Regions from separate parts of the Listeria grayi genome, predicted to be linked through region 3. Evidence: predicted binding sites of a transcription regulator. Region 3 holds the regulator's gene; each other region holds the start of a gene.
What was found. The regulator Rex, encoded in region 3, represses fermentation and respiration genes when NADH is low (regulators of the CRP and FNR family bind a similar motif). The targets are predictions, from matches to a motif close to TTGTGAAATATTTCACAA.
Positions count from the first base shown of each region.

Region 1: EL241_RS13285 (cytochrome ubiquinol oxidase subunit I) is a predicted target of Rex. The motif match lies at 1,674-1,691, and genes of this name have one in related genera.
Region 2: EL241_RS02035 (phosphoketolase family protein) is a predicted target of Rex. The motif match lies at 1,547-1,564, and genes of this name have one in related genera.

Region 1 covers NZ_LR134483.1:2,689,257-2,693,476, reverse strand. The annotation lists gene EL241_RS13295 (acetate--CoA ligase) at 1-742, opposite strand, end outside; gene tadA (tRNA adenosine(34) deaminase TadA) at 924-1,406, shown strand; gene EL241_RS13285 (cytochrome ubiquinol oxidase subunit I) at 1,739-3,145, shown strand; gene cydB (cytochrome d ubiquinol oxidase subunit II) at 3,132-4,145, shown strand; gene cydD (thiol reductant ABC exporter subunit CydD) at 4,145-4,220, shown strand, end outside.
Region 2 covers NZ_LR134483.1:424,090-428,309, reverse strand. The annotation lists gene EL241_RS02045 (MFS transporter) at 1-337, opposite strand, end outside; gene EL241_RS02040 (AraC family transcriptional regulator) at 465-1,445, shown strand; gene EL241_RS02035 (phosphoketolase family protein) at 1,635-4,010, shown strand.
Region 3 covers NZ_LR134483.1:799,712-803,931, reverse strand. The annotation lists gene groL (chaperonin GroEL) at 1-546, opposite strand, end outside; gene groES (co-chaperone GroES) at 575-856, opposite strand; gene EL241_RS03805 (CPBP family intramembrane glutamic endopeptidase) at 1,076-1,759, shown strand; gene EL241_RS03800 (YdiK family protein) at 1,763-1,957, shown strand; gene EL241_RS03795 (redox-sensing transcriptional repressor Rex) at 2,004-2,645, opposite strand; gene EL241_RS03790 (ABC-F family ATP-binding cassette domain-containing protein) at 2,964-4,220, shown strand, end outside.

The sequences.
Region 1 (4,220 bases), 860 kb from region 3:
TGAAACGACCATTAAAAATGAAACCAGTCGCGCCTTTGCCGAGCACAGATAAGAACGGTGACCACACCCATTTTTGCCATCCGGGAGCAGCAGTTGCCCAAACGATATCATCTTCATGGATATCAAGCCAGTGATCCGCAGCAATACGAATATGGGCGTAACCCCAACCATGCGCGTGGACCACACCCTTGGGATTCCCGGTCGTTCCACTGGTAAATGCAAGCAGACAAGGGTCTTCGCGGTGCGTATCGACCGTTTCAAAAGTTTCGGGTGCTTGATCCATTAGTTCTCCGTAATTCTGCCAACCCTCTAAATGACCATCGATCAGTATTTTAGTATGAACAGAATGATCGTCTGCGATTTTCTCAAATTCACTTGTTAGACCGTCATAGGTAATAACTGCTTTTACTTCTGCATGGTGGATGCGGTATTCCAAGTCGTGTGCTTTCAATAGTTCTGAAGCAGGGATCACGATCGCACCGGCTTTCCAAAGTCCCATGTAGATCGCGTAGGTTTCCAATAACCGTGGCGTCATCACAATAACATGGTCACCCTTTTGGATGCCTGCTTTGGTGATTACATTTGCAAATTTAGCGGATTCTACCACTAATTGATGATAACTCCATTTTTTTGTTTCATCTTGATCGTTTTTCCAGATCAAAGCTGTTTTATTGGAAGTGAATTTTGCGATCTCATCGGTGATATTATATTTTTCTGGTGCTAATAAATTCGCACTGTTCATTGAAAGAACCTCCTTTATATTGACAAAAGATAATAAATTTTTTAACTATTTCATATATTAGTACCTGGTTCTAATATATGGTATTACAAAGAACGATAAAATGCAACCAAAAAAGCTACCTCTGTAAGTTTTATGTGGTAAAATGAAGGGGATAAAAAGAAAGCGGAGGTTTGGTCTGGCGATGGAAAAGGCGATCTTCATGGAAGAAGCGATAAAAGAAGCAAGGAAAGCGCAAGCGCTGGGCGAAGTTCCGATCGGTGCAGTAGTTGTTTTGGATAATGAGATAATCGGGCGCGGACATAATCTGCGGGAAACGACCCAAAACGCGATCACGCATGCAGAAATATTGGCCATTCAAGCAGCTTGCCAAAACCGAGAAAGTTGGCGGCTTAGCGAAGCGGAAATCTATGTGACGCTGGAGCCTTGTCCGATGTGCAGCGGCGCGATCTTACTTTCGCGATTAAAAAAAGTATATTATGGGGCTCCGGACCCAAAAGCGGGAACGGCGGGGACTTTGATGAATCTTTTGCAAGATGATCGTTTCAATCATACTTGTGAAGTGGAAGCAGGTTTGCTGCAAACGGAGTGTGCAGAATTGCTGACTTCGTTTTTTCGAGCGCTTCGTGCGAAGAAAAAAGCGGCTAAACAAGCTAAAACAGAATAAGGTTATTTTTACCTAAAAAAGCACTTTTTGAGGTACTGTGTTATAGGTAATTAGAACCATTTTTAAATTCTTGTGAAAAGGATATCATTGTTACATTCTTCTAGTTATGCGGGATTGTGATTAAATTATAATTCACAAACTCCTGTATTATAAAATGACATCGAAAGAACTAAACACATTCTGGCGTAAATAAGTTAAAATAAATAATATACTTAGTAATGATTATTAAATGGGATTACTTATAATTTGGTTTGTTTATGATCATATTTGTGAATTTAAGAACAACCTGTTGTGTAATTGCGCATTTGTAAACAAAAGGAGGACAACAAAAAGTGGATAAACTATTTTTGGCACGTTTCCAATTTGCATCAACCACGATTTTTCACTTTCTATTCGTACCGCTCTCAATCGGACTTGTATTTATGGTTGCGCTTATGGAAACATTGTACGTCGTAAAGAAAAAAGAAATTTACAAAAAAATGTCGAAATTCTGGGGACACTTATTCTTGATCAACTTTGCTGTTGGGGTAGTAACGGGGATCATTCAGGAATTCCAATTCGGAATGAACTGGTCGGACTATTCCCGTTTCGTCGGTGACGTTTTCGGTGCACCGCTTGCGATCGAAGCATTGCTTGCCTTCTTCATGGAGTCGACATTCATCGGTCTATGGATTTTCGGCTGGGAAAGATTAGGTAAGAAACTCCACCTTGCTTGTATCTGGTTAGTAGCGATCGGAACGATCCTTTCTGCTTTCTGGATTTTGGCAGCGAACTCGTTCATGCAGCATCCGGTCGGTTTTGCATTCAAAAATGGCCGCGCCGAAATGAATGATTTCTGGCAATTGATCACGAACGGTCAGCTGCTAGTCGAATTTCCGCACGTTATCTTTGGTGCTTTTGCCACTGGTGCGTTCTTCGTAGCAGGTGTCAGTGCATACAAAATGATGAAAAAACAAGATGTCAATTTCTTCAAACGCTCGTTCCAGATCGCAATGGTCATGGCGGTTATCGGCGGTTTTGGTGTTGCCTTCAGTGGTCACTCGCAAGCGCAATATCTAGTGAAAACACAACCAATGAAAATGGCAGCAACAGAAGGAGTCTGGGAAGATACCGGAAGTCCTGCAGCTTGGACTTTCATTGGCGGCATCAATGATAAGAAGAAGAAAAATGATTGGGAGATCAAAATCCCATATGCATTAAGTTTCTTATCTTATTCTAAATTCTCAGGTAGTGTCGAAGGGATGAACACTCTTCAAAAAGATTATGAAAAAGTTTATGGGCCAGGTAATTATATCCCGCCGGTAAAAACTTCTTTCTGGAGTTTCCGTATCATGGTCGGCGCTGGAATGCTAATGATTCTCTTTGCAATGATCGGAGTCGTACTTGCTTGGAGAAAACGCCTTGTGCACGCAACTTGGTATCTCCGTTTGATGGTTCCGATGATCTTGTTCCCATTCTTAGCAAACTCGATGGGTTGGATCATGACAGAGATCGGCCGTCAGCCATGGGTTGTATTCGGATATATGCAAACGAAAGATGCGGTATCGCCTAATGTATCGGCAGGAAGTATTTTATTCTCGATCATTACTTTCTCCACGATCTATGCGATCTTAGCAATCGTCTTGATTTATTTATTCATTCGAGAAATCAAAAAAGGACCAGATGGACATGAAGAAGTAGAAGAAAATGTCTCTGTGGATCCATTCGATAAAGGGGGAGAAAAACTTGTCACTGAATGAGTTGTGGTTTTTACTAGTTGCCGTTTTGTTTATCGGCTTTTTCTTCCTAGAAGGCTTCGATTTTGGTGTCGGAATGGCTACGCGCTTTCTGGCAAAATCAAGTAACGAACGTAAAATGCTTGTCAATACGATCGGTCCATTCTGGGACGCAAATGAAGTTTGGCTGATCACAGCCGGCGGAGCTATTTTCGCCGCTTTCCCAAATTGGTATGCAACGATGTTCAGCGGGTATTATCTGCCATTCGTCGTCTTGCTGCTAGCATTGATCGGACGGGGTGTATCCTTTGAATTCCGCGGTCAAAAAGATACAAAAACTTGGCTCAAAACATGGGATTGGATCATTTTCTTTGGTAGTTTATTACCGCCATTCCTATTGGGCGTATTATTTTCCACACTGGCAAAAGGAATGCCGATCGATAAAGAAATGAACTTGCATGGCGGGTTTACGGATTATGTCAATATTTTCTCTGTGTGGGGAGGCATCACGATCGTCTTGATCTGCTTGCTACATGGTTTGCAGTTTATTGCTTTACGTGTTGAAGGCGAACTTCGCATACGAGCAACGAAATTGGCGAAAAAAGTCTGGTTCGCAACTGTCGTGGCATTACTGATATTTGTGGCATTGGCATTTGTGTATACTGACTTATTTACGGCTCGTCCAGTATTAGTTCCGTTAATGATCGGACTTGTTGTCGTATTCTATCTGCTTTCTGGCTTTTTCCTATGGAAAGGCCGTGAGATCTTGACATTCACATTTGGTGGGTTAGGAATTGTTTTCACAGTGGGGGCTATCTTTGTTGGTTTATTCCCACGCGTGATGATCAGTTCAATTACAGAAGCATATAATCTTACTATTTATAACGCTGCTTCGGGACATTATTCACTGAGCGTAATGACGATCGTTGCAGTAACGTTGCTGCCGTTCGTGCTTGGTTATCAAATCTGGAGTTACTACGTTTTCCGTAAACGGGTTTCCGATAAGGAGAAATTGACGTACTAATGGGAAGAGATGTTTTCAAATATCCAGGAATAAAATGGATTCTCGCATCATTAGCTGTTTTGACTGTCATTCAAG
Region 2 (4,220 bases), 380 kb from region 3:
CTACAGAAAGCCCTGTAATAAGAAATCCTATTAATAACATTGTAAAATTCATGGCAAACATAATGATCGCTACGCCCAACATATAAATCAGCATGTTGTAGGTATAGATAAATTTCCGTCCGAACTTATCGGCTAAATGACCGCCGACTAATGCACCAAAAGCAGAACCGAACGCATTTGCGCTGATTGCCCCTAAAAGGCCGACCGCAAAACTACTCAAACCAAATTCTGATGCCCATAATGTCAATCCGCTGGCCCCTGCCACAATACAACCCGAGTCCAAGTAATTCGTTAATGAAACAGCAATCGTTCCTTTTTTGCTTTTCTGCGAGTCCATACTCATAATGTTAATAACCCTCCTACATATTTTATTTAAGCGCTTACTTACAATATAGTTTTCAATGATTGCGTTTTCAATATCGTAAATCTATAATAAAAGTATCGAATATACAGGAGGAATAGTAATGGATCCCAAAATAAAAGAACAGTTATTCCGGCTCAACCCGCATGAGATCGCCCAAAAAGAAACCGGCACGTTCATTATGGATTATCCGAAAAAATCGTTTTCCGAAGAAAATGGCGAAATAAATATGTTGAACCGTTATTTTTTTAAAAATAAAGATATTCGGGTCAGCAAGCATAACCGCTATGCCGACTATCCCTATCATTCGCATCAATTTTTGGAATTGAATTATATGCTTAGCGGTAGCTGCTGCCAGATCATCGAAGGAAAGGAAGCACTGCTGCAAGAAGGCGAACTTCTCCTTCTCGATACTGGCTGCCATCACTCGATCAAGGCAACCGGCGATCAGGATATTTTGATCAATATCCTTTTCCGTGACAAAAATATCAATTTGAGTTGGTTAGCAGAAATCAAAAAGAAAAACAGCCTTGTCTATGACTTCTTACTCAATTCTGCCGTAGAAGGCCATTCTTTTAAGAAATATATTATTTTTAAAAGTACAAATATTCCGCATATCAAACAGATCCTTGATCAGATCATCACCGAATATTTCCGCAATGAAGCTTTTTCAACGAAGATAATTACTTTTTATCTGCCGATCCTTTTTACCGAACTAGTGCGAAAATGCGACACCTATCTTTCCGATACCGTCATGAACCATGCAATCAGCTCTAATACCATTATTCTTTCTGCATTAAGACTGATTGAGAAAGAATACCGGGAAATCACGCTTAGCTCTACTGCTGAAAAACTCGGCTATAATAAAAATTACTTAAGCAATGTTATCAAAAACAAAACCGGCAGCACCTTTACAGAACTCGTAAATAAACAAAAGATCTTGGCTGCTGATCTATTGATTGAATCCACTACAGCTCCGATCAGTGAGATCATCGAACAAGTCGGCTTTCAAAACAAAACGCATTTCTATAATCTCTATAAAGCGACTTACCACATGCTTCCGCAAGAGCGACGCCAAAAATAATTCACTTCGTTTCCAAGTCCAGTACGACGCTGACCCTTTTGACTCACAAAAATTGGGCTCAAAAAGGATATATATTTCTATCAAAGTGTTCTATTATAATATTGTACAGAGAATCACAATCTTTTTTGCTCACGAAAACACAACGAGCATCGCTGGTTCTCAAAAAATATATAAAAGGACTGATTCGGTATGACTGATTATTCATCTCCAAATTATTTAGCAAAGGTTGATGCGTGGTGGCGGGCAGCAGATTTTATTTCTGTCGGACAATTGTATTTGAAAGGAAATCCATTGCTTCGTAGACCACTTGAAAAAGAAGATCTCAAAGTTCATCCAATTGGCCATTGGGGCACGATCTCCGGTCAAAATTTCATTTATGCGCATTTAAATCGTGTTATCAATAAGTATGATCTGAATATGTTTTACATTGAAGGACCAGGTCACGGCGGTCAAGTAATGGTATCCAATTCTTATCTGGATGGCAGCTATACGGATATTTATCCAACAATCACACAAGATGAAGTTGGTCTGACAAAATTGTATAAACAATTTTCTTTCCCCGGCGGCATTGCTTCTCATGCTGCTCCTGAAACACCTGGTTCCCTTCACGAAGGCGGCGAACTCGGCTACGCGCTCTCTCATGCTACTGGCTCGATCTTAGACAACCCTGACGTGATCGCTGCTACAGTAATTGGCGATGGCGAAGCGGAAACGGGTCCATTATCCGCAGGCTGGTTCTCCAATACCTTTATCAATCCAGTTAATGACGGCGCCGTCCTTCCGATCTTGTATTTAAACGGAGCAAAAATCTCCAATCCGACGATCCTCTCCCGCAAAACGGATAAAGAACTTACCTCCTTTTTCCAAGGATTGGGCTGGGACCCGATTTTCGTTGAAGGAGAAGATCCTGCGAAAGTTCACCCGCTTATGGCAGAAAAACTAGATCAGGCCATCGAGAAAATCAAAGCCATCCAAACAGAAGCACGCAAAGAAGCCGCAGATAAAGCAACAATGCCAACATGGCCAGTGATTCTCTTCCGGACACCAAAAGGCTGGACAGGTCCCAAAGAATGGAATAACGAACCAATTGAAGGAAGCTTCCGCGCCCACCAAGTTCCGATCCCAGTTGATCAGCATCATTTTGATCATGTCGACGCATTGGAAAACTGGCTGCAGTCTTATCGCCCTGAAGAACTGTTCACAGAAGAAGGCTCGTTAAAAGAAGAAATCAAAGCCCTTGCACCAAAAAACCGCATGGCTACGAATCCGATCACGAATGGCGGAATTGATCCGCAACCACTGCGCTTACCTAGTTGGAAAGATTATGCTGTTGAGACTGCAAATAAAGACGTCATTACCCAAGATATGATTGAACTCGGTGGTTTCGTTCGCGATATCGTCAAGGAAAACCCTGATAACTTCCGTATTTTCGGACCGGATGAAACAAAATCAAACCGTTTGAATAAAGTCTTTGAAGTGACCAACCGCCAATGGATGAGCAAAGCAGAATTCCCACGTGACGAATGGTTGGCACCAGCTGGCCGCATCATCGATGGGCAGCTTTCCGAACACCAAGCAGAAGGCTTTTTGGAAGGATACGTCCTCACTGGTAGACATGGCTTTTTCGCCAGCTATGAATCCTTCCTACGCGTTGTCGATTCCATGCTGACCCAGCATTTCAAATGGCTTCGCAAAGCAAAAGAACAAACATGGCGGAACAGTTACCCATCGCTGAATGTGATCGCGACATCGACTGTTTTCCAACAAGATCATAATGGCTATACACATCAAGATCCAGGTGTTTTAACACATCTAGCAGAGAAAAAGCCGGAATTTATCCGCGAATATCTGCCAGCTGATACGAACTCACTGCTTGCAGTCATGAACGAAGCTTTTCGTTCAGAAGAGCTGATCAACTTGATCGTGTCTTCTAAACATCCGCGTCCGCAATTCTATTCTGCTGAAGAAGCAGAAATACTAGTGAAGGACGGCTTGAAAATCATCGACTGGGCCTCCACAGTAAGTGAAGCCGAAGAGCCAGATGTCGTCATTGCTTCTGCCGGTACAGAGCCAAACTTAGAAGCACTTGCAGCGGTCACACTTTTAAATGAAGCCTTCCCTTCCTTGAAGATCCGCTTTATCAATATTGTCGACATTTTGAAATTACGCCATCCGGATATTGATCCGCGCGGCTTGACGGATGAAGAATTCGATCGTTATTTTACAACCGACAAACCGATCATTTTCGCCTTCCACAGCTATGAAGGCATGGTTCGCGACATCTTCTTCAACCGTCACAACCATAACTTGTTCATTCACGGCTACCGCGAAAATGGCGATATCACCACACCATTCGACATGCGTGTCCTTAGCGAAATGGATCGCTTCCACCTTGCAAAAGATGCTGCAGAGGCGGTTTATGGCGAGATTGCAACATCTTTCGTCGCTGAAATGGACGCTGTTTTAAGCAAACATCATCATTTTATCCGCGAAAATGGCGAAGATCTACCAGAGGTGGAAAATTGGAAATGGCAAGCATTGAAGACAGATTTATTGGAAGTATAACTTAAACACAATATGCTTTTAAGAAAGCGTGGAACAGAGAATGTTCCACGCTTTTTCTATTTCAGTGAGGGAGTTGCCTCCCTTATTTTTTCGTGTTTGATTAGAGTTCCTTACCTCCGCCTCATTTAACTGAATTTATATTTTTTTCAGAAAAATCCCTTTATTTCGTTATTTTAATTTGCTATACTCGGAATAACAACTTTAGAAGGA
Region 3 (4,220 bases):
CGCAAAGCCTTTGGATTCCTCGATCGTGATGACGCCGTCGTTACCAACGCGTTCCATCGCTTCTGCAATCAATTTACCTACTTCTTCATCTCCAGAAGAAATCGCAGCGACTTGAGCGATCGATTCTTTCCCTTCGATCGGTTTAGAGATTGTTTTTAGTTCTTCGATTGCTGCTGCAACTGCTCGTTCAATCCCGCGGCGGATACCGACAGGGTTAGCACCAGCTGTTACATTTTTCAATCCTTCTTGGATCATTGCTTGAGCAAGAACTGTTGCTGTTGTCGTACCGTCTCCGGCTACGTCATTCGTTTTGGAAGCAACTTCAGAAACTAATTTTGCTCCCATATTTTCAAATTCATCTTCTAATTCGATTTCTTTTGCGATCGTCACACCATCATTTGTGATAAGTGGAGAACCGAATTTTTTGCCTAAAACAACGTTACGACCTTTTGGTCCAAGTGTTACTTTTACTGCGTTCGCTAATTGATCCACACCGCGTAGCATGGAACGACGAGCGTCTTCGCTGAATTTAATATCTTTTGCCATTTTATTATTCCCTCCATTTTATCTTAGATTAAACAATTGCTAAAATATCGTCCTCGCGGATAATCAAATAATCTTTGCCGTCATACGTTACTTCTGTACCAGAATACTTAGAGAAGATAATGCGATCATTTACTGCTACCTCTAGTTCTTGTTTAGTTCCGTTTTCTAGTACTTTGCCATTTCCTACTGCGATTACTTTGCCCTCTTGTGGCTTTTCCTTTGCTGAATCCGGCAACACGATACCGCTTGCAGTTTTTTCTTCTGCTTCAAGTACTTCAATAACGACACGATCTCCTAATGGTCTTAACAATGTAAATAACCTCCTCATAGTGATAGTTTCTATTTTTAGCACTCTAACGTTTTGAGTGCTAACACAATATTATAATAGTCAAAAATGGTAAGGAATGCAAGCAAAAACTACTAAAAAAATTTTTGGCGTTTTTTTATAATTGCTTGTTGTACCAATAATTAGTACAATAAAACGTAATAGTTCTTGAATATTTAAGTTTAGCTAGAAGGAAGCGATTTTTTGTCTAAAAGATATTTTTGGGTTTTAGTGGTTTATGTAATTAATTTTTTATCCGGCATTGTCGGTATCCCGATCGTACACGGGCTGGTTCTTCATTTCACCACGTTAGCGGGTAAGCAAGCTTTCAACCAAAGTGTTGTCATCTGGAATATTGTGGCGAATCTGATCACATTATTTGTCATCTGGCTGCTACTTCGCAAACAACCGGCAACTGATAAAGTACTTCGAGGAACCAAGGCAAGCGTTGGTATGAGCGTAGTTTGGGCTGTATCAGGCGTTCTGATGCTCTTTGCCGGACAAGTAGTTGCCGGTTTGATCACGCAGTTGTTTATGGATACCCCTGCTGGCTCGGCAAATACGGAAATGCTGACATCTTTGACGAAACAGGCACCAGTCTTATTTGTGTTTATCACACTTATTGCGCCGGTCATTGAAGAAATCGTTTTTCGGAAAGTATTATTCGGTGGTCTCACCAATTGGATGAATATCCATGTGGCAGCGGTAATCAGCTCTTTGTTTTTCGCCCTTGGGCATGGTGACCTTCCATTTCTGCTGGTTTACTTTTCCATCGGTTTGATTCTTTGTTTCCTATATACGAAAACAAAGCGGATCACTGTCACCATTTTTGCGCATATGATCATGAATGCGATCGTTCTACTATTTTCTTTAGGTGGTGTTTCCTAAGTTATGAATGCAAATAAATCGATTTTCCAGGGATTGCTTTATATCGTTCTCGGCATTGTATTTGTGGTCTTTGCTGTGGAACAGGTAAATGATAGCGGCTGGACGATTCTCGCTTATGTCATCATGGCGATGGCAGCCATTGATTTTGTCACTGGTGCACGGTTTATCTTCATCGCCTTATTCAATCGTAAAAAATAAAAAAACTGCCGGAAAAGTATTTTGCTTTCCGGCAGTTTTTATTTACTTATTTATTTTGCGGATAATTTTCCAAGAAGTAAATAAGTGTTTGTAATTCTGTCGTTAGATCAATGTGATGGACACGAACGTGTTTTGGTACACTGATACGAGCTGGTGTAAAGTTCAAGATCCCCTTTACATCTGCTTCTAACAATTTATCCACTGTGGCTTGCGCTTCGCTTGACGGTACTGTCAAAATCACGACCTCCACATTGTTTTCGCGTAATGTTTCTTCCATATCATTTAAATGATAAATTGGTATATCTTGTTGGATCGTGCCTACTTTATCAGCATCGACATCAAAAGCAGCGGCGATCTTGATATTATTGTTTTTCATGAAGTTGTAATGCAGGAGCGCCATTCCTAAGTTCCCTACTCCAATGATAGCAACGTTAGTTTGTTTATCTTGACTTAGCGTTTTGCTGAAGAAATCGAGGATATACGCTACATTATAGCCATAGCCTTTCTTTCCAAGTGCTCCAAAATAGGAGAAATCACGACGAATGGTTGCAGAATCTACTTTCACTGCCTCACTTAATTCAGCAGATGATACGCGCTCTTTACCAGACTCATGTAGATATTTTAAATAACGATGATATAATGGCAAGCGTTTTGCTGTTGCTTGTGGAATTTTTGTATTTTCCTCCATCTTAACTTTTCCCTTCTTCCTTGAAAATTTTGCTAATTGAACCGAAGCACTTCTTAAAGATCTGCAGATAACTGCTCTCATTTTCACATGCTTGCTTTTATACTATAAACATTTCACAAAGAATGCACAAACTTTTTGCTCATAATTTTTCAAAAAACTAACAAAAAGCCGTTAGACATCATTTTACCATAAAAATTCACAAAAGAAATCACAAATTTTCACAAAAATATAATACGTGAAAAGAATTTTGATAGTCGCACGTTGCCTTTGCTAATTCTTTGAGCTAAACTAAAAGTAGTAAGTTAGAGGAGAGAAATCATGATTTTATTACAAGTACAGCAAATCAGCAAATATTTCGGGGCAGAAATGATCCTAGATAATATAAAATTAGAAGTAAAAACAAATGATCGAATTGCATTAGTCGGCCGCAATGGTGCTGGGAAATCCACCCTGCTAAAAATCATCGCTGGCGAACTGAGTTATGACGGGGGGACGATCTCCAAACCAAAACAGGTGAAGATCGGTTATTTGGCACAAAGCACACCCCTAGAATCAGAACGAACGATCTGGGCAGAGATGCTCACCGTTTTTACTGAGTTACAGCAAATGGAACGACAGCTGCGCGAGATCGAATTGAAAATCGCCGATCCGGAGATTATTTCCAACGAAGCGCAATTCCAATCGCTTTTGAAGCAATATGATGAACTGCAGCATAACTTCAAAGAACAAGGCGGTTATCAATACGAAGCCGATATCCGTTCGATTCTGCATGGTTTCCGCTTTTATGAAGCAGATTATGAGAAACCGATCCAATCCCTGAGCGGTGGTCAAAAAACACGGCTTTCCCTAGCGAAATTGTTGCTTTCCAAGCAAGATATCCTTATTCTCGATGAACCGACCAACCATTTGGACATCGATACGCTGACATGGCTGGAAAACTATCTGCAAAATTATCAGGGCGCGTTGGTCATCGTTTCGCATGACCGTTATTTCTTAGATAAAGTCGTCAACCAAGTTTATGAGATCAGTCGCACGAAAATCGACCGTTTTGTCGGCAACTACAGCCAGTTCTTGGTTCAAAAACAAGCCAAGCTCGAAAAAGAATGGAAAGAATTCGATATGCAACAAAAGAAAATCGCGAAACTCGAAGATTTCGTTGCTCGCAATATCGTCCGCGCTTCCACGACAAAACGCGCGCAAAGCAGAAGAAAACAATTAGAAAAACTCGACCGGATCGATCGGCCAGAAGGCAGTGAGAAATCGGCACATTTTGGTTTCCATTTTTCCAAACCTACTGGAAAAGATGTGTTATCAACATACGATCTGGCGATTGGGTATCAAAAAGAGCAACCGATCGCTCAGCATATCCAGTTTGAAGTCAAACGTCCCGACAGTGTGGCGATCGTCGGTCCCAATGGTATCGGCAAAACCACCCTTTTAAAAACGTTGATCGAAAAGTTGCCACCATTATACGGCGACTTTGAATTTGGTTCCGGCGTTCAGATTGGCTATTACGATCAAGAACAAACCAATCTTTCCTCCAATAAAACTGTGCTCCAAGAATTATGGGACGAT